4 regions of the Cronobacter condimenti 1330 genome follow, and region 4 is predicted to be linked to each of the others. Evidence: predicted binding sites of a transcription regulator. Region 4 holds the regulator's gene; each other region holds the start of a gene.
The links. Region 4 encodes PurR, which represses purine synthesis genes. Its sites were predicted from a motif close to CANGCAAACGTTTGCNTG; they were not measured.
Positions count from the first base shown of each region.

Region 1 (4,212 bases), 380 kb from region 4:
TTTTTCATATATATAAGAAAGGAATGGCCGAAATTTATTCACTTAAGTAATAAATTTGAGGTCTCTCACAAAGTCCCCTCCCATTAACAAAATCTTACACAATATTTCTTTTTGTTACCTGATTTAGACATTTGTAGCACTTTCAGGGTAGCGAAACGATTATATGAATGGAAAGATGCCAGACAGACACAGAAAGACACCAAACTCTCATCAATAGTTCCGTAATGAATTATTGACGGCAGTGGCAGGTGTTCAAAAAAACCAATGAGGGTAATAAATAATGATGAAGCGCAATATCCTGGCAGTGGTTATCCCTGCCCTGCTGGTAGCCGGTGCAGCAAACGCTGCAGAAATCTATAATAAAGACGGCAACAAAGTAGATATTTACGGTAAAGCAGTAGGTCTGCACTATTTTACTAAAGACAATGGCGCAAACGGTTATGATGGCAACGGCGACAGAACGTATGCCCGTCTTGGTTTTAAAGGTGAGACGCAGATCAATGACCAACTGACCGGTTACGGCCAGTGGGAATATAATTTCCAGGGTAACAATGCTGAAAGCGGTACTGGCGTTCAGAACGGAAATAAAACCCGTCTGGCATTTGCTGGTCTGAAATTCGGTGACTTCGGTTCTTTCGACTATGGTCGTAACTACGGCCTGGTATACGATGCTATCGGCGTAACCGATATGCTGCCTGAGTTCGGTGGCGACACTGGTGCCAGCGATAACTTCTTTGCTGGCCGTAACGGTGGTCTGGCAACTTACCGTAACAGCAACTTCTTTGGCCTGGTAGATGGCCTGAGCTTCGGTGTTCAGTATCTGGGCAAAAATGAGCGTGCTGGCTCTATTGCTGATATCCAGCGTTCCAACGGTGACGGCTGGGCAACCTCTCTGGGTTACGAATTTGATGGTTTCAGTGTTATCGGTGGCTACGGCGCTGCTGACCGTACCAACGCTCAGGAAACTCTGGCTCGCGGTAAAGGTGCTAAAGCTGAACAGTGGGCAACCGGTGTGAAATATGATGCTAACAACATCTATCTGGCTGCACTGTATGGTGAAACCCGCAATGCTACCCGTATCACTAACGGTTACGCAAATAAAACTCAGGACTTCTCTGTTGTTGCTCAGTACCAGTTCGATTTCGGCCTGCGTCCGTCTATCGCTTACTACAAATCTAAAGCGAAAGATGTTGAGGGCATTGGTAGCGAAGAATTCATCAACTATATCGAAGTTGGCGCGACTTACTACTTCAACAAAAATATGTCCACCTATGTTGATTACATCATCAACCAGATCGACAGCGACAACAAACTGGGCGTAGGTTCTGACAACACCGCCGCAGTGGGTATCGTTTACCAGTTCTAATCAGCACAACCTCGTTGTCTGATAGCGAAAAAACAGGGCTTCGGCCCTGTTTTTTTATGGGTAAAAGAAAATTCTGCCGACTTTTGCGATCCATGTAACTTTTCCGGGCAAACGGTTGGCATTTTGTAAATCTCCCGTTAACCTGATAGCGAATTTCCCTTCTGAAATCACAATGGAACCTCGTCATGTTTGAGAACATTACCGCCGCCCCAGCCGACCCGATCCTTGGCCTGGCCGATCTGTTTCGTGCCGACGACCGCCCGACCAAAATTAACTTAGGCATTGGTGTTTACAAGGATGAAACCGGTAAGACCCCGGTTCTGACCAGCGTTAAAAAAGCAGAACAATATCTGCTGGAAAATGAAACCACCAAAAACTACCTCGGCATTGACGGTATTCCCGAATTCGGCCGCTGCACGCAGGAACTGCTGTTCGGTAAAGGCAGCCACATCATTAACAATAAACGCGCCCGTACGGCGCAGACTCCGGGCGGTACCGGCGCGCTGCGCGTCGCGGCAGATTTCCTCGCGAAAAACACCGACGTGAAGCGCGTCTGGGTCTCTAACCCGAGCTGGCCGAACCATAAAGGCGTGTTTAACTCCGCCGGGCTGGAAGTGCGCGAATACGCTTACTACGACGCCGCAAACCATACCCTCGATTTTGACGGGCTTTTGAACAGCCTGCAGGAAGCGCAAGCGGGTGATGTCGTACTGTTCCACGGCTGCTGCCACAACCCGACCGGCATTGACCCCACACTCGAACAGTGGGAACAGCTGGCCAAACTGTCCGTTGAAAAAGGCTGGCTGCCGCTGTTTGACTTCGCCTACCAGGGCTTCGCCCGCGGTCTGGAGGAAGATGCCGAAGGCCTGCGTGCGTTCGCCGCACTGCATCAAGAGCTTATCGTCGCAAGCTCCTTCTCCAAAAACTTCGGCCTGTATAACGAGCGCGTGGGTGCCTGTACGCTGGTCGCGGCCGATACCGACGCCGCAGATCGCGCGTTCAGCCAGATGAAATCGTGCATTCGCGCTAACTACTCCAACCCGCCGGCACACGGTGCATCGGTGGTTGCGACTATCCTTAGCAACGAAGCGTTACGTACGATGTGGGAGCAGGAGCTGACCGACATGCGCCAGCGCATCCAGCGTATGCGCCAGCTGTTTGTGAATACGCTTGCGGAGAAAGGCGCGAACCGCGACTTCAGCTTCATCACCAAACAGAACGGCATGTTCTCTTTCAGCGGCCTCACCAAAGAGCAGGTGCTGCGTCTTCGTGAAGAATTCGGCGTTTACGCGGTTGCGTCTGGTCGTGTAAACGTGGCGGGCATGACGCCGGACAACATGGCGCCGCTGTGCGAAGCTATCGTTGCCGTGCTGTAATGTCACGCTAAAAAGTAAAAGGGCCGCGCTATGCGGCCCTTTTTATTGGCAGGGAGTAACTTACCAAACCGGCATTTCATCCTGCAGGAAAGGATTATGCAGACGCTCATGGCCGAGCGTGGACATCGGGCCATGGCCGGGAATAAAGGTGACGTCATCGCCAAGCGGCAGCAGCTTACGTTTAATGGAATCAATAAGCTGACTGTGATCGCCGCGCGGGAAATCACTGCGCCCTACACCGCCTTTAAAGATGACATCGCCCGAAACCAGCAAGTGGGACTGCACGTCAAAAAAGACGATATGGCCTGGCGTATGGCCTGGACAATGCAGCACGCCAAGCGTGATATTTCCTACATTCACCGTATCGCCTTCACTGAGCCAGCGGTCCGGCGTCAGCGGCTGACATTCATCAAGGCCAAACATACGGCTCTGGGCGGGTAAACCCTGTAGCCAGAACTCATCTTCTTTTTCCGGGCCGACAATGGGGATGCCATAATGCGCCGCAAGCTCCGCCGCCGCGCCGACATGGTCAAGATGACCGTGCGTTAACAGGATCTGCTGCAGCACAACACCCTTCTGGGCGACTTCCTCTTTAATGCGCTGCGCATCGCCGCCGGGATCGACCAGCGCCGCCTGTTGCGTCTCCTCACACCAGATTAACGAGCAGTTCTGGGCGAACGCCGTTACCGGAATAATATGATAGTTCATACCGCTCCTTTTACCCGGCGCGCTTGCCGGGGTCGTTAATTACCAGTGCCTTAGCGGCCCGGTATCAATATGCACAAAGTTACTGCTGGGGTAGTATCCTACACCACCGGCGCGCAGAGATAACGCCGCTTTGCGAATATTGCTTAACGAAATACCTTCGATATGAAAATCCATCGCCTGGCCTTTGGTGTGGTAGCTGTGCTTTGCCACACCGCGGCTTTTCGAGCGCAGTTCGTTGTTGGTATCAACGGAGCGATAGCCGGAGATCAGCTGGACTGGCTTACGCGTGCCGAGCAGCCCCTGCAGGCGGAACAGCTGATCAAATAATCGGGGGTCAATCGCTTTTACCTTATTCGCCCGGTAATCACGAAAGAAATGGTTAAGCTTTGCTAATTCATCCTGAATATAGCCCCGGCCATCGAAAAATTCGGCCTTAATCGATTCGCCGGTATGTAAGTTATTCAGCGTAAGAATACGCGGTCGCGGCGTCGACAGGGTTGCAAACGCAGGCGTGGGCAGTATTGCAGCGCCGAGAGCGGCACCGCTAAACGCCAGCAGTTTGCGGCGATGAGCGTCAATTTTATCCATGATATTCAGGTCTACAATCAATATGAACAATAACTATGCACTTCTGGCGCACGAGTGGCACCTTAACCGCCGCGGGAGGGGGAGTCAATACAAGTCAAAGCCGGGAATAACGGGCCTTTTTTTACGTTTGGCCCGTTTTATGTTCACATTGAGCAGGTTAAGTCCGCGGAAATA
Region 1 is NZ_CP012264.1:1,559,074-1,563,285, reverse strand. It holds gene ompF (porin OmpF) at 281-1,366, shown strand; gene AFK62_RS07110 (amino acid aminotransferase) at 1,552-2,742, shown strand; gene AFK62_RS07105 (MBL fold metallo-hydrolase) at 2,803-3,450, opposite strand; gene AFK62_RS07100 (YcbK family protein) at 3,490-4,038, opposite strand.
Region 1: the regulator PurR is predicted to act here: its motif matches at 1,471-1,488, upstream of AFK62_RS07110 (amino acid aminotransferase).

Region 2 (4,212 bases), 740 kb from region 4:
TAGCGCGCTTGATGATTTTGTCGTCAATATCGGTAATATTGCGGACATATTTCAGCTTATAGCCGAGAAAACGCAGGTAACGCGCAACGACATCAAAGGCGATAAAGGTGCGGCCATGGCCAATGTGACAGAGGTCATAAACGGTAATACCACACACGTACATGCCGACTTCCCCGGCATGAATAGGCTTAAATTCTTCTTTCTGGCGACTCATGGTATTGAAGATTTTTAACATCAGAAGTTTCCGTGTCAGTGTGTGGTAAGCAGATAAAACCCCTATATTACCCATAATTGAAACCGCAAGCACCCCACTTTGCAAGGTGAAGCAAGCGGTGAGTTATGCTATAACACCCTCCTACTGTGGCTTCTTTCAGAAGCCGAAGCACCACTGAAACAAAACAGGATGCAGACATGGTTACTTTTCACACCAATCACGGCGACATCGTAATCAAAACTTTTGATGACAAAGCGCCGGAAACGGTAAAAAACTTTCTGGACTATTGCCGCGAAGGTTTCTACGACAACACCATTTTCCATCGTGTTATCAACGGCTTTATGATTCAGGGCGGCGGCTTTGAGCCGGGCATGAAACAAAAAAGCACCAAAGATCCTATCAAAAACGAAGCCAACAACGGCCTGAAGAACACCCGCGGTACGCTGGCCATGGCGCGCACGCAGGCACCGCACTCTGCGACTGCCCAGTTCTTCATCAACGTGGCGGATAACGACTTCCTGAACTTCAGCGGCGAAAGCATGCAAGGTTGGGGCTACTGCGTGTTCGCAGAAGTGGTCGAAGGCATGGACGTGGTTGATAAAATCAAAGGCGTTTCTACCGGCCGCAGCGGCATGCATCAGGATGTGCCTAAAGAAGACGTGATTATTGAGCGCGTAACCGTCAGCGAGTAATTCGTGGCGACGCTCTTTATTGCAGATCTTCATCTGTCCTCAGAAGAACCGGCGATTACCGCCGGTTTTCTGCGTTTTTTAGCCGGCACAGCGCGTGAGGCGGATGCGCTTTACATTCTTGGCGATCTCTTCGAAGCCTGGATTGGCGATGACGACCCCGAGCCGCTGCACCGCGATATCGCGGCCGCCCTGCGTGCGTTAAGCGATGCCGGCGTTCCTTGCTATTTCATTCACGGCAACCGCGATTTTCTGCTGGGCCGCCGCTTCGCACATGAAAGCGGAATGCAGCTTTTGCCAGAAGAAAAGGTGCTCGACCTCTACGGCAGACGCGTGCTGATTATGCACGGCGACACACTCTGCACCGACGACGCTGGTTATCAGGCATTTCGCGCGAAAGTGCATAAGCCGTGGATACAAAAAGCCTTCCTCGCCCTGCCCCTGCGACTGCGCCGCCGTATCGCCGCCAAAATGCGCGCCGGTAGTAAAGCCTCCAACAGCCAGAAAGATCTCGCGATCATGGACGTGAACCCGCAAGCGGTGGTCGAGGCGATGACGCGTCATCACGTGCAGTGGCTTATCCACGGTCATACTCACAGGCCTGCTGTCCATCCGCTTGAGGCTAACGGCCAGCCCGCGCATCGCGTAGTATTAGGCGCCTGGCACACCGAAGGCTCAATGATAAAAGTCACCCCTGACGACGTAGAACTGCTCGCCTTTCCTTTCTGAATCGCGTGCTGCTTTTTTGCCTTTCGCACGCGTACGCAACCGTTTTCCTTGCCTGTTATCCGTGCTATTCTCGAACCCCTCATAACGGCGACCCCGTTCATTTTGCCGCCTGACCACAGGAGTTTTGAGACGTATGTCCTCCAGCCATACCCCGGCGCGTATCGCCATCGTCATGGGTTCCAGAAGCGACTGGGCCACCATGCAGTTTGCCGCAGAAATTCTTGATGCTCTCGATGTGCCTCATCATGTCGAAGTCGTCTCCGCCCACCGCACCCCCGACAAACTGTTCAGCTTCGCCGAAAGCGCACAGGATAAGGGGTTTCAGGTGATTATCGCGGGCGCAGGCGGGGCTGCGCATCTGCCGGGCATGATCGCGGCTAAAACGCTGGTCCCGGTGCTGGGCGTGCCGGTGCAGAGCGCGGCGTTAAGCGGGCTGGACAGCCTCTACTCTATTGTACAAATGCCGCGCGGTATTCCGGTCGGCACGCTGGCTATCGGCAAAGCGGGCGCGGCCAATGCCGCACTGCTCGCCGCACAAATTCTGGCGCAGCACGACAGCGCCCTGCTGGCGCGCCTTGAGACCTGGCGCCAAAAGCAGACCGACGAGGTGCTGGAGAACCCGGACCCACGGGGGGATGCATGAAACAGGTCTGTGTGTTGGGTAACGGCCAGCTCGGCAGAATGCTCCGCCAGGCGGGCGAGCCGCTCGGCATTCGCGTCTGGCCAGTCGGGCTGGATGCCGATCCGCAGGCGGTGCCGTTCGCCCAGAGCGTTATCACCGCCGAGATCGAACGCTGGCCGGAAACCGCCCTGACCCGCGAGCTGGCGCGTCATCAGGCTTTCGTAAACCGCGACGTTTTCCCGCTTATCGCCGACCGTCTCACGCAGAAACAGCTTCTGGACAAACTTTCTCTGCCGACCGCGCCCTGGCAGTTACTGGCCGATCGCAGCGAATGGCCGCAGGTGTTCAGCCGCCTCGGCGAGCTGGCCATCGTGAAGCGCCGCACCGGTGGGTATGACGGCCGCGGACAGTGGCGTCTGCGTGAGCATGACGCCGACACGCTGCCTGCCGAGTGTTATGGCGAATGTATCGTTGAGCAGGGCATCCATTTTTCTGGCGAGGTGTCGCTGGTCGGCGCGCGCGCCCATGATGGTCGCGCCGTGTTCTATCCGCTGACGCATAACCTGCATCAGGACGGCATTCTGCGCACGAGTGTCGCTTTCCCGAAAGCGAATGCCACGCAGCAGGATCAGGCGGAAACTATGCTGCGCGCCATTATGGATGAGCTGAATTACGTGGGCGTGATGGCGATGGAATGCTTCGTGACGCCGCAGGGCCTGTTGATTAACGAGCTGGCGCCGCGCGTGCATAACAGCGGTCACTGGACACAGAACGGCGCGTCCATCAGCCAGTTCGAGCTGCACCTGCGCGCCATCACCGGCCTGCCGTTGCCGCAACCGGTAGTCAGCAGCCCGTCGGTGATGGTGAATCTGATTGGCAGCGATCTCAATTACGACTGGCTCAAGCTGCCGCTGGTGCATCTGCACTGGTACGACAAAGAGGTGCGTGAAGGTCGCAAGGTCGGCCACCTTAACCTCAGCGACAACGAGCCGGCGCTGATTGACGCCACGCTGGAGGCGCTCGCGCCGCTGCTGCCGCCCGAGTACGCCAGCGGCATCGCCTGGGCGCAGGCGCTGTTACGGTAAAAGTAAAGGCACCCTGAGAGGTGCCTTTTTTATGCCTGCCGTTGGGATGGCGAATATTCCATTTTCTCCCTTTTCTCTCTTTTAGGGAGGGCTGGCGCGAGGGGATCTACACGCACCGTTAAAACAAGCCGGTGAGCACCCTCCCCTCGTCGCCGCCCTGCAGACCTTATTCCTCCAGCGCCTGTTCGAGATCGGCAATCAGGTCGTCTGCCTCTTCAATGCCCACGGATAACCGAATTAACTGCGGCGTAATCCCCTTCGCCAGCCGTTGTTCCAGCGGGATAGAGGCGTGCGTCATGCTAAATGGCTGGCTGACCAGGCTCTCCACGCCGCCTAAGCTTTCCGCAAGCGTAAACAACCGTAGCTTCTGGATAATCCGCGCCGCGCGCGCCTCATCGCCGCGCACCACGACAGAAATCATGCCGCCAGCAAGCGCCATCTGACGGCGCGCCAGTGCGTGTTGCGGATGGCTTTCAAGCCACGGGAAGAAAACCTGTTCAATCTGCGGATGCTGCTCCAGCCACTGGGCGATTTTCAGCGCGTTGACGCTGTGGCGCTCCATCCGCAGCGCCAGCGTGCGAATGCCGCGCAGCGTCAGGAAGCTGCTGAACGGGTCGAGCACCCCGCCGACGGCGTTTTGCAGATACCCGAGCTGCTGTGCAAGCGCCGCGTTATCACCAACGACCGCCAGCCCCGCCACCACATCGGAATGGCCATTCAGGTATTTGGTAGCGGAATGCACCACGATATCGAAGCCGAGGGCGAGCGGGCGGTGGATTGCCGGTGACGCAAAGGTATTATCCGCCACGCTGATTATACCGTGGCGTCGCGCCAGCCCGGCGATGGCTTCCAGATCGGCAAGCTTCAGCAGCG
Region 2 is NZ_CP012264.1:1,199,642-1,203,853, reverse strand. It holds gene cysS (cysteine--tRNA ligase) at 1-235, opposite strand, end outside; gene ppiB (peptidylprolyl isomerase B) at 412-906, shown strand; gene lpxH (UDP-2,3-diacylglucosamine diphosphatase) at 910-1,632, shown strand; gene purE (5-(carboxyamino)imidazole ribonucleotide mutase) at 1,766-2,275, shown strand; gene purK (5-(carboxyamino)imidazole ribonucleotide synthase) at 2,272-3,339, shown strand; gene AFK62_RS05480 (trans-sulfuration enzyme family protein) at 3,506-4,212, opposite strand, start outside.
Region 2: the regulator PurR is predicted to act here: its motif matches at 1,665-1,682, upstream of purE (5-(carboxyamino)imidazole ribonucleotide mutase).

Region 3 (4,212 bases), 1.6 Mb from region 4:
AGCCGCAACGATTGGCGTAACCGACGGGCTGGTGCAACTGTTTGCCAACCGCTGGCAGCCTCTGGTGGTCGGGCGTAACCTTGGCCTGATGGCAATGGATCTATTTACCCCGGCGCGTGATGCGCTGGCCAGACGCACCCTGGGTTGGGTGCCGCGCTAAGGAGTCGAATGTGCAAAGTGTAGATGTAGCGATTGTCGGCGGCGGCATGGTCGGGCTGGCGGTTGCCTGCGGGCTGGAAGGCAGCGGGCTGCGCGTCGCGGTGCTTGAACAGCATGCCCCGGAGCCGCTGGATGCGACAGCGCCTCCGGCGCTTCGTGTATCGGCAATCAACGCCGCCAGCGAGGCGCTGCTCAAACGGCTTGACGTCTGGGATGGGATAACCCGCCAGCGTGCAGCGGCCTATCACGGCATGGAAGTCTGGGAGAAAGACAGTTTCGGACGTATCGCGTTTGACGACGAGGCGTTTGGCTTCAGTCATCTCGGGCACATTATTGAAAACCAGGTTATCCACTATGCGCTCTGGCAAAAGGCGCAACAGAGCAAATCAGTCACGCTGATGGCGCCCGCGACGCTGCAACAGGTCGCATGGGGCGAAAACGAAGCGTTCATTACCCTTGAAGATGGCAATATGCTAACCGCGCGGCTGGTGGTCGGTGCCGACGGCGCGAACTCCTGGCTGCGTGCGAAGGCGGAAATTCCGCTCACCTCCTGGGATTATCAGCATCATGCGCTGGTCGCGACCATTCGAACCGCCGAGCCGCATGGCGCTGTAGCGCGACAGGCGTTTCACGGCGACGGTATTCTGGCGTTTCTGCCGCTTAGCGATCCGCACCTTTGTTCTATTGTCTGGTCGCTGTCGCCGCAGGAGGCGGATCGGATGCAGCAGGCGCCGGTGTCAGCGTTTAATCAGGCACTCTGCGTGGCGTTCGATAATCGTCTTGGCTTATGTACCCTTGAGAGCGATCGTCAGGTTTTTCCGCTTACCGGCCGTTATGCGCGCCAGTTCGCGGCGCACCGCCTGGCGCTGGTCGGCGATGCAGCCCACACCATCCATCCGCTCGCGGGGCAGGGGGTGAACCTCGGCTTTATGGATGCGGCGGAACTGATAAGCGAACTGCGGCGTCTGCACCAACAGGGCAAAGATATTGGCCAGCATCTCTATCTTCGGCGCTACGAGCGCAGCCGCAAGCACGCCGCGGCGATGATGCTTGCAGGCATGCAAGGCTTTCGCGAACTCTTTTCCGGCTCGAACCCGGCGAAAAAGCTGCTGCGCGATCTGGGCCTGACACTCGCTGATAAATTGCCGGGTGTTAAACCACAGCTGATTCGCCAGGCGATGGGCCTGAATGACCTCCCTGACTGGTTGCGTTAACTGCGTCACACTTCTCTTTCCGGCAAGCGGAAAGAGAAGCCTCTCCCCGTTTGAAATATTCTAATTTCACTCTCTTTTTCGGATTACTTTTTCTAATCTCTTCTTTTTCCGCGTTCTCGTTTTTTTGCGGTAAAACAGCGATTTCAGCGCGCTTATATTAAAAATTCGGCACGCCATTAGCGTTTCGACGCCACCTGAAACCCTTCAGCCAGTGTTTAATTCTGCCACCAGATAAGCGATCTCTGGTCATAAGCTAATCTGATGGCTCAGTCTGGCTTATGGTTTAAGGCCACATTCGGTGATAAGTTCAGACGCAAGATAACGTTTGCGTCGTGGCCGGGATCGGCCATGACGTCGGGTTTCATTCAGGGCGTTTCACCGCCGAAACCCACACCACACAGGCTGACAGGATGAGGACAAGATGGCTCAACAAACCCCGTTGTATGAACAGCACAACCTCTGTGGCGCGCGCATGGTGGATTTCCATGGCTGGATGATGCCACTGCACTACGGCTCGCAGATTGATGAGCACCACGCGGTGCGTAATGACGCGGGAATGTTTGATGTCTCCCACATGACCATTGTCGACTTGCGCGGCGCGCGCACCCGTGAATTCCTGCGCAACCTGCTCGCCAACGACGTAGCGAAGCTCACTCAGCCGGGTAAAGCGCTCTACACCGCGATGCTCAACGCCTCAGCGGGTGTCATTGATGATCTGATTGTCTACTTTATGACGGAAGATTATTTCCGCCTCGTAGTGAACTCCGCCACCCGTGAAAAAGACCTCGCCTGGATAAACGAGCATGCTGAGCCCTACGACGTATCTGTAACTGTGCGTGACGATCTCTCTCTTATTGCCGTTCAGGGCCCGAACGCGCAGGCGAAAGCCGCCACGCTTTTTAACGACGCCCAGCGTAAAGCCGTAGAGGGCATGAAGCCGTTTTTCGGTGTGCAGGCCGATGACCTGTTTATCGCCACAACCGGTTATACCGGCGAGGCGGGGTATGAAATCGCGATGCCTAATGAAAAAGCAGCGGGCTTCTGGAGCCAGTTAGTCGACGCGGGCGTGAAACCGTGCGGCCTTGGCGCGCGCGACACGCTGCGTCTTGAAACGGGCATGAATCTTTACGGTCAGGAGATGGATGAAGGCGTCTCGCCGCTTGCCGCCAATATGGGCTGGACCATCGCCTGGCAGCCGGAAGATCGCGCTTTTATTGGTCGCGACGCGCTGGAAGCCCAGCGTGACAATGGCACTGAACAGCTGGTTGGTCTTGTCATGACGGAAAAAGGCGTGCTGCGCGGCGGCCTGCCAGTGCGTTTTACCGATGCCCAGGGCAACGCCTGCGAAGGCATTATCACCAGCGGCACGTTCTCGCCAACGCTTGGCTACAGCATCGCGCTGGCTCGCGTTCCTGCGGGTATCGGCGATACTGCCATTGTGCAGATCCGCAACCGCGAAATGCCTGTGAAGGTCACTAAACCCGTTTTCGTACGCGCCGGTAAGCCGGTCGCGCAGTAAGTTTTGTTATCAGGAGAGAAGCAATGAGCAATGTGCCAAACGAACTGAAATACAGCAAAGAACACGAGTGGCTGCGTAAAGAAGCTGACGGCACTTACACCGTCGGGATCACGGAGCATGCGCAGGAGCTCCTGGGTGACATGGTGTTTGTTGACCTGCCGGAAGTCGGCGCGACCGTCAGCGCGGGTGACGACTGCGCGGTGGCGGAATCCGTGAAAGCGGCCTCTGACATCTACGCGCCGGTAAGTGGCGAGATTGTCGCTGTCAACGATGCGCTGAGCGATGCCCCGGAGCTGGTGAACAGCGAGCCGTACGGCCAGGGCTGGATTTTCAAAATCAAAGCCAGCGACGAAGCCGAAGTGACCGCGCTGCTGGACGCGAGCGCGTATGAAGCGCTGTTAGAAGACGAGTAATTCACGGCATTACGCCTCTGGCAATCCAGGGGCAGGCGCGTGCACGACATGGCACGCGCCGCTTCCGCAAGGGAGCAGAACTGACCATCGCATTTATTTGCCTCACTGCACGTTTCAGGAAATATCGCCCATGACCCAGACCCTGAGCCACCTGGAAAATCGCGACGCGTTTATTGAGCGTCATATCGGACCGGGTGTTGACCAGCAGCAGGAGATGCTGCGCACCGTTGGCGCCGACTCGCTGGATGCGCTGATTTCGCAAATCGTTCCTGCGGATATTCAGCTTGATACGCCGCCTGATGTCGGCGACGCCGCAACCGAGTTCGCCGCACTGGCGGAGCTCAAAGCCATCGCCGGGCGTAACAAGCGCTTTAAAAACTATATCGGCATGGGCTACGCGGCGGTACACACCCCGCCGGTTATTCTGCGTAACATGCTGGAAAACCCAGGCTGGTACACGGCCTATACGCCTTATCAGCCGGAGGTGTCGCAAGGGCGTCTGGAGGCGCTGCTCAATTTCCAGCAGGTGACGCTGGATCTGACCGGGCTGGATATCGCCTCCGCTTCGCTGCTCGATGAAGCGACCGCGGCGGCGGAAGCGATGGCGATGGCCAAACGCGTCAGCAAACTGAAAAACGCCAACCGTTTCTTCGTCGCCGCCGATATTCATCCGCAAACGCTGGATGTGGTGCGCACCCGTGCTGAAACCTTTGGTTTTGAGGTGATTGTCGACGAGGCGCAAAAGGCGCTCGATCATCAGGACTTGTTTGGCGTGCTGTTGCAGCAGGTCGGCACCACCGGCGAAGTGCATGACTATCGCGAACTGATGAGCGAGCTGAAATCCCGCAAAGTCATTGTGAGCGTGGCGGCAGATTTTATGGCGCTGGTGCTGCTGACGGCGCCGGGC
Region 3 is NZ_CP012264.1:3,542,656-3,546,867, reverse strand. It holds gene ubiH (2-octaprenyl-6-methoxyphenyl hydroxylase) at 1-160, shown strand, start outside; gene ubiI (FAD-dependent 2-octaprenylphenol hydroxylase) at 171-1,373, shown strand; gene gcvT (glycine cleavage system aminomethyltransferase GcvT) at 1,795-2,892, shown strand; gene gcvH (glycine cleavage system protein GcvH) at 2,916-3,305, shown strand; gene gcvP (aminomethyl-transferring glycine dehydrogenase) at 3,436-4,212, shown strand, end outside.
Region 3: the regulator PurR is predicted to act here: its motif matches at 1,688-1,705, upstream of gcvT (glycine cleavage system aminomethyltransferase GcvT).

Region 4 (4,212 bases):
CGATCTGGTGTTCTTCCGCACCCAGGGCCGCGGCACGGCGGACCACGTGGGCGTTTATGTTGGTAACGGCAAATTCATTCAGTCACCGCGCAGCGGTCAGGAAATCCAGATAACCTCACTGAGCGAAGATTACTGGCAGCGCCATTACGTCGGCGCCCGCCGCGTGATGACCCCACGTACGATCCGCTGACCGCACTCACGTTACCGTGATCATAAAAAAACGGAGAAGGTCCCCCTTCTCCGTTTTGCTTTTTATGACGTGCTGGCATTATTCAACACGGCACGCCGTTTGCGCCTCCCGGCGGCTGGAAAGCAGCACCAGCAGTAAGCCAAGTGCGGCAATCAGCGCCCCCATGACCGGCACCACGCTGTAGCCAAGCCCCGCATGAATGACCGCACCACCCGCCGCCGCACCCAGCGCGTTGCCAAGATTAAACGCACCGATATTTACCGAAGAGGACAGTCCCGGCGCTTCGCTGGCCACGCGCATCACGCGCATCTGCAGCGGCGGCACCACAGCGAACGTCGCTGCTCCCCAGACCACCATGGCGATCGCCGCGCCGATTTCGGTTTTCGCAAGCCAGGGGATCGCTGCCATGATAACGATAAGCAGCAGCAGAAAGCCCTTCAGCGTACCGCTCACTGAGCGATCCGCGAGGCGGCCCCCCAGATAGTTGCCGATGGAAAACCCGACGCCTATCAGCACAAGCATTGCGGTCACGAATGCCGCACTGGCATCAGTGATGTGGTGCAACACCGGCGCGATGTAGGTATAGAGCGTGAACATCGCGCCGGCGCCAAGCACCGTGGTCAGCAGCGCGCTTACCACCTGCGGGTGCATCAGCACCGTCAGCTCGCTTTTCACATCCGGACGCTCGCCGCTGCCGCCTTTGGGCAGGGAGAACCAGAGGCTCGCCATCGCCACCAGCCCAAGCCCGGCGGTCGCAAGAAACGACATACGCCAGCCTATCGTTTCACCAAGCCAGGTCGCGGCGGGAACGCCACCGATATTCGCGATAGTCAACCCCATAAACATGGTGGCCACGGCGCTCGCCTGCTTCTGTTTTGGCACAACACTTGCCGCGACGACCGAACCCAGCCCGAAGAACGCGCCGTGATTGAGACTGGTCAGGATGCGCGACGCCATCAGCGTCATGTAGTCAGGTGCCAGGGCCGAGAGCACATTGCCGAGGGTAAAAATCGCCATCAGGAAAATGAGCGCACTGCGTCGGGCGCGATGCGACAGCAGCAGCGTCATAAGCGGTGCGCCAACCATCACGCCGACCGCATAGGCGCTTATCAGCATACCGGCTGCGGGAATCGACACATTCACGCCATTCGCTATCACCGGCAGCAGTCCCATCGGGGAAAATTCGGTCGTGCCAATGCCAAAAGCACCAATAGCCAGTGCCAGTAACGGGAAATTGACTTTCATTAATTGCTCCAGAAATTGTACAACAGCGCCGAATACACCGGCGTAACAGCAGGACGCAGAAAGGATGGCATGTTCAGACCGAATCGATAAGTAACAAAAACAGCAAAATATTATTGCGTATATGTTAAAGATTACGCAAATAGTGTTATTAGCGAATCATAAGGGAATAACGTGAAAAAGAAAGGCAACAGCGAAGGAAAGTGCGTTAAGCGCAGGAATTGTATAAAGAGAGCGGGAGAACGGACGCGTTCTCCCGCGACACGCTTAATGCAGGATGGCAGTAAACGCGCCTGCCACAATTAAACCCAGCACAACAACAGTCGTCACCAGCGAAAATTTCAGATCGGTACTCATGGTATTCTCCTCAAAGACCCCACAAAAAACAGGTAGAGCGCATTTTTACATAATCGGGCCGAAAAATCCTGCGACATTTAACCAGATATGCGTTTTCCCTCTTCCCCTTTCGATAAAGATAAGCCAAAATTCGTCGCTACTTTATTCGGTACCGGCCATCGACCCCTCCTCACGCTAAATGTCGCGTTTCCCGGCATGCCGCACGTCCCCTCGTGGCACACAGGGGTGTGTACAGGCAAACGATTAACCCGTGATTTTACAGGGCTCAGCCAGGGGTCTGGAGTAATTATTAATGGCAACAATTAAAGACGTCGCGAAGCGAGCAAACGTTTCTACAACAACAGTCTCACATGTAATTAACAAAACCCGTTTTGTGGCGGAAGAGACGCGCAACGCGGTATGGGCAGCGATTAAAGAATTACACTATTCGCCAAGCGCCGTGGCGCGCAGCCTGAAGGTGAACCACACCAAATCTATCGGGCTACTCGCGACCAGCAGCGAAGCGCCCTATTTCGCAGAAATTATCGAAGCCGTTGAAAACAGCTGCTTTGCGAAAGGCTATACGCTTATCCTTGGCAACGCGCATAACAATCTGGAAAAGCAGCGGGCGTACCTGTCGATGATGGCGCAAAAGCGTGTGGACGGCCTGCTGGTGATGTGCTCGGAATACCCGGAGCCACTGCTGGCAACGCTTGAAGAGTATCGTCACATTCCGATGGTGGTAATGGACTGGGGCGAAGCCAAAGCGGACTTCACCGACTCGGTTATCGATAACGCTTTTCAGGGCGGTTATCTCGCGGGTCGTTATCTCATTGAGCGCGGGCATCGCGATATCGGCGTGATCCCGGGCCAGCTTGAGCGCAACACCGGCGTGGGACGTTTCTCCGGCTTTATGAAAGCACTGGAAGAAGCAGCTATTAACGTGCCGGAAAACTGGATTGTGCAGGGCGATTTTGAGCCAGAATCCGGCTACCGCGCGATGCAGCAGATCCTCTCGCAGCCGCAGCGCCCGACAGCCGTCTTCTGCGGCGGTGATATCATGGCAATGGGCGCGATTTGCGCCGCGGATGAAATGGGGCTGCGCGTGCCGCAGGATATTTCCATTATCGGCTACGATAATGTGCGTAACGCCCGCTTCTTTAGCCCGGCGCTGACGACAATTCATCAGCCAAAAGAGACGCTGGGCCAGACCGCCTTTAATATGCTGCTGGACCGAATCGTGAATAAACGCGAAGAGTCACAGACCATTGAGGTGCATCCACGCCTTATCGAACGCCGCTCGGTGGCGGACGGTCCGTTCCGCGACTATCGTCGTTAATCCCCGCCGGGAGCCTGTTTACGCAGGCTCCCGCAGCCACTCCCGGTTCAGCGTTTCACTGTCCCCCAGATAATCAAGCAACCAGCGCAGCGCGGGCGAGGCATCACTCTGGCGCCACGTCAGGCAACAGGCCGCATCAGGAAAGGGATTGTCCAGCGTCAGCGCGTGCCACGCCCCACTATCAAGCCATGGCTTCGCAAAGTGCGTCGGCACCATACCGATACAGAGCCCCTCGCCAAGCGCGTCGGCAGCGCAGTACCAGTCCGGCACCACCACGCGCCGTTGGTTATCCAGAAGCCAGGTGATGCGTTTGGGCAGCGAGCGCGAGGTATCCTCCAGCACCAGCGACGGGTAATCGCGCAGTTGATCGTCAGTCAACGCGCCCGCCTGTTGTGCCAGCGGATGGTGGCTCGCCACCACGCAGCGCCAGCTCAACGCCCCCATATCGCGAAACGCAAAGCGCCCGCCCCCGACCGGGATAGCCTGCGTGGCGCCGATGGCAAGCTCTACGCGCCCGTCGGCCAGGGCATCCCAGACGCCGTTAAACACCTCCTGCGACACCAGTAACTCCACATCGGAAAAGTGTCGGTAGAAATCGAGTACCAGACGGCGGGTACGTTCAGGGCGCACAATATTGTCCACGGCGATGGAAAGCTGGCCGCGCCAGCCGTTCGCTATCTGCTGGCACTGTTGTCGGGTGATCATCATTTTTTTGATAACAGAACGTCCTTCACGCAAAAACCAGCTGCCCGCAGGCGTCAGGACCACATCGCGGTGCCGACGCTCAAAGAGCGCTACCGCGAGCCACTCTTCGAGCTGACGTACCGTATAGCTGACCGCAGAAGGCACGCGGTGAAGTTCTGCCGCCGCCGCGCTGAAGCTGCCGTTGCGCGCCACGGCGTCCACCACTTCAAGAGAATATTCGGACCACATTTTCTGCCTGCAAAAAATTTGAACGGAAACGGCAAATATTAGCGTTTCACAAGCCGGATTGCACTCCGTACACTCCTGGCTCTTTCGCGTATTAAGAAGTGAGTTAACGTTATGCGACCTACAAAAGGATTTCTTTGCTGGCTCGCCGGGCTGAGTGTGCTTGGTTTTCTGG
Region 4 is NZ_CP012264.1:1,943,927-1,948,138, reverse strand. It holds gene AFK62_RS08935 (C40 family peptidase) at 1-190, shown strand, start outside; gene AFK62_RS08930 (MFS transporter) at 269-1,435, opposite strand; gene cydH (cytochrome bd-I oxidase subunit CydH) at 1,700-1,789, opposite strand; gene purR (HTH-type transcriptional repressor PurR) at 2,082-3,107, shown strand; gene punR (DNA-binding transcriptional activator PunR) at 3,126-4,040, opposite strand; gene punC (purine nucleoside transporter PunC) at 4,152-4,212, shown strand, end outside.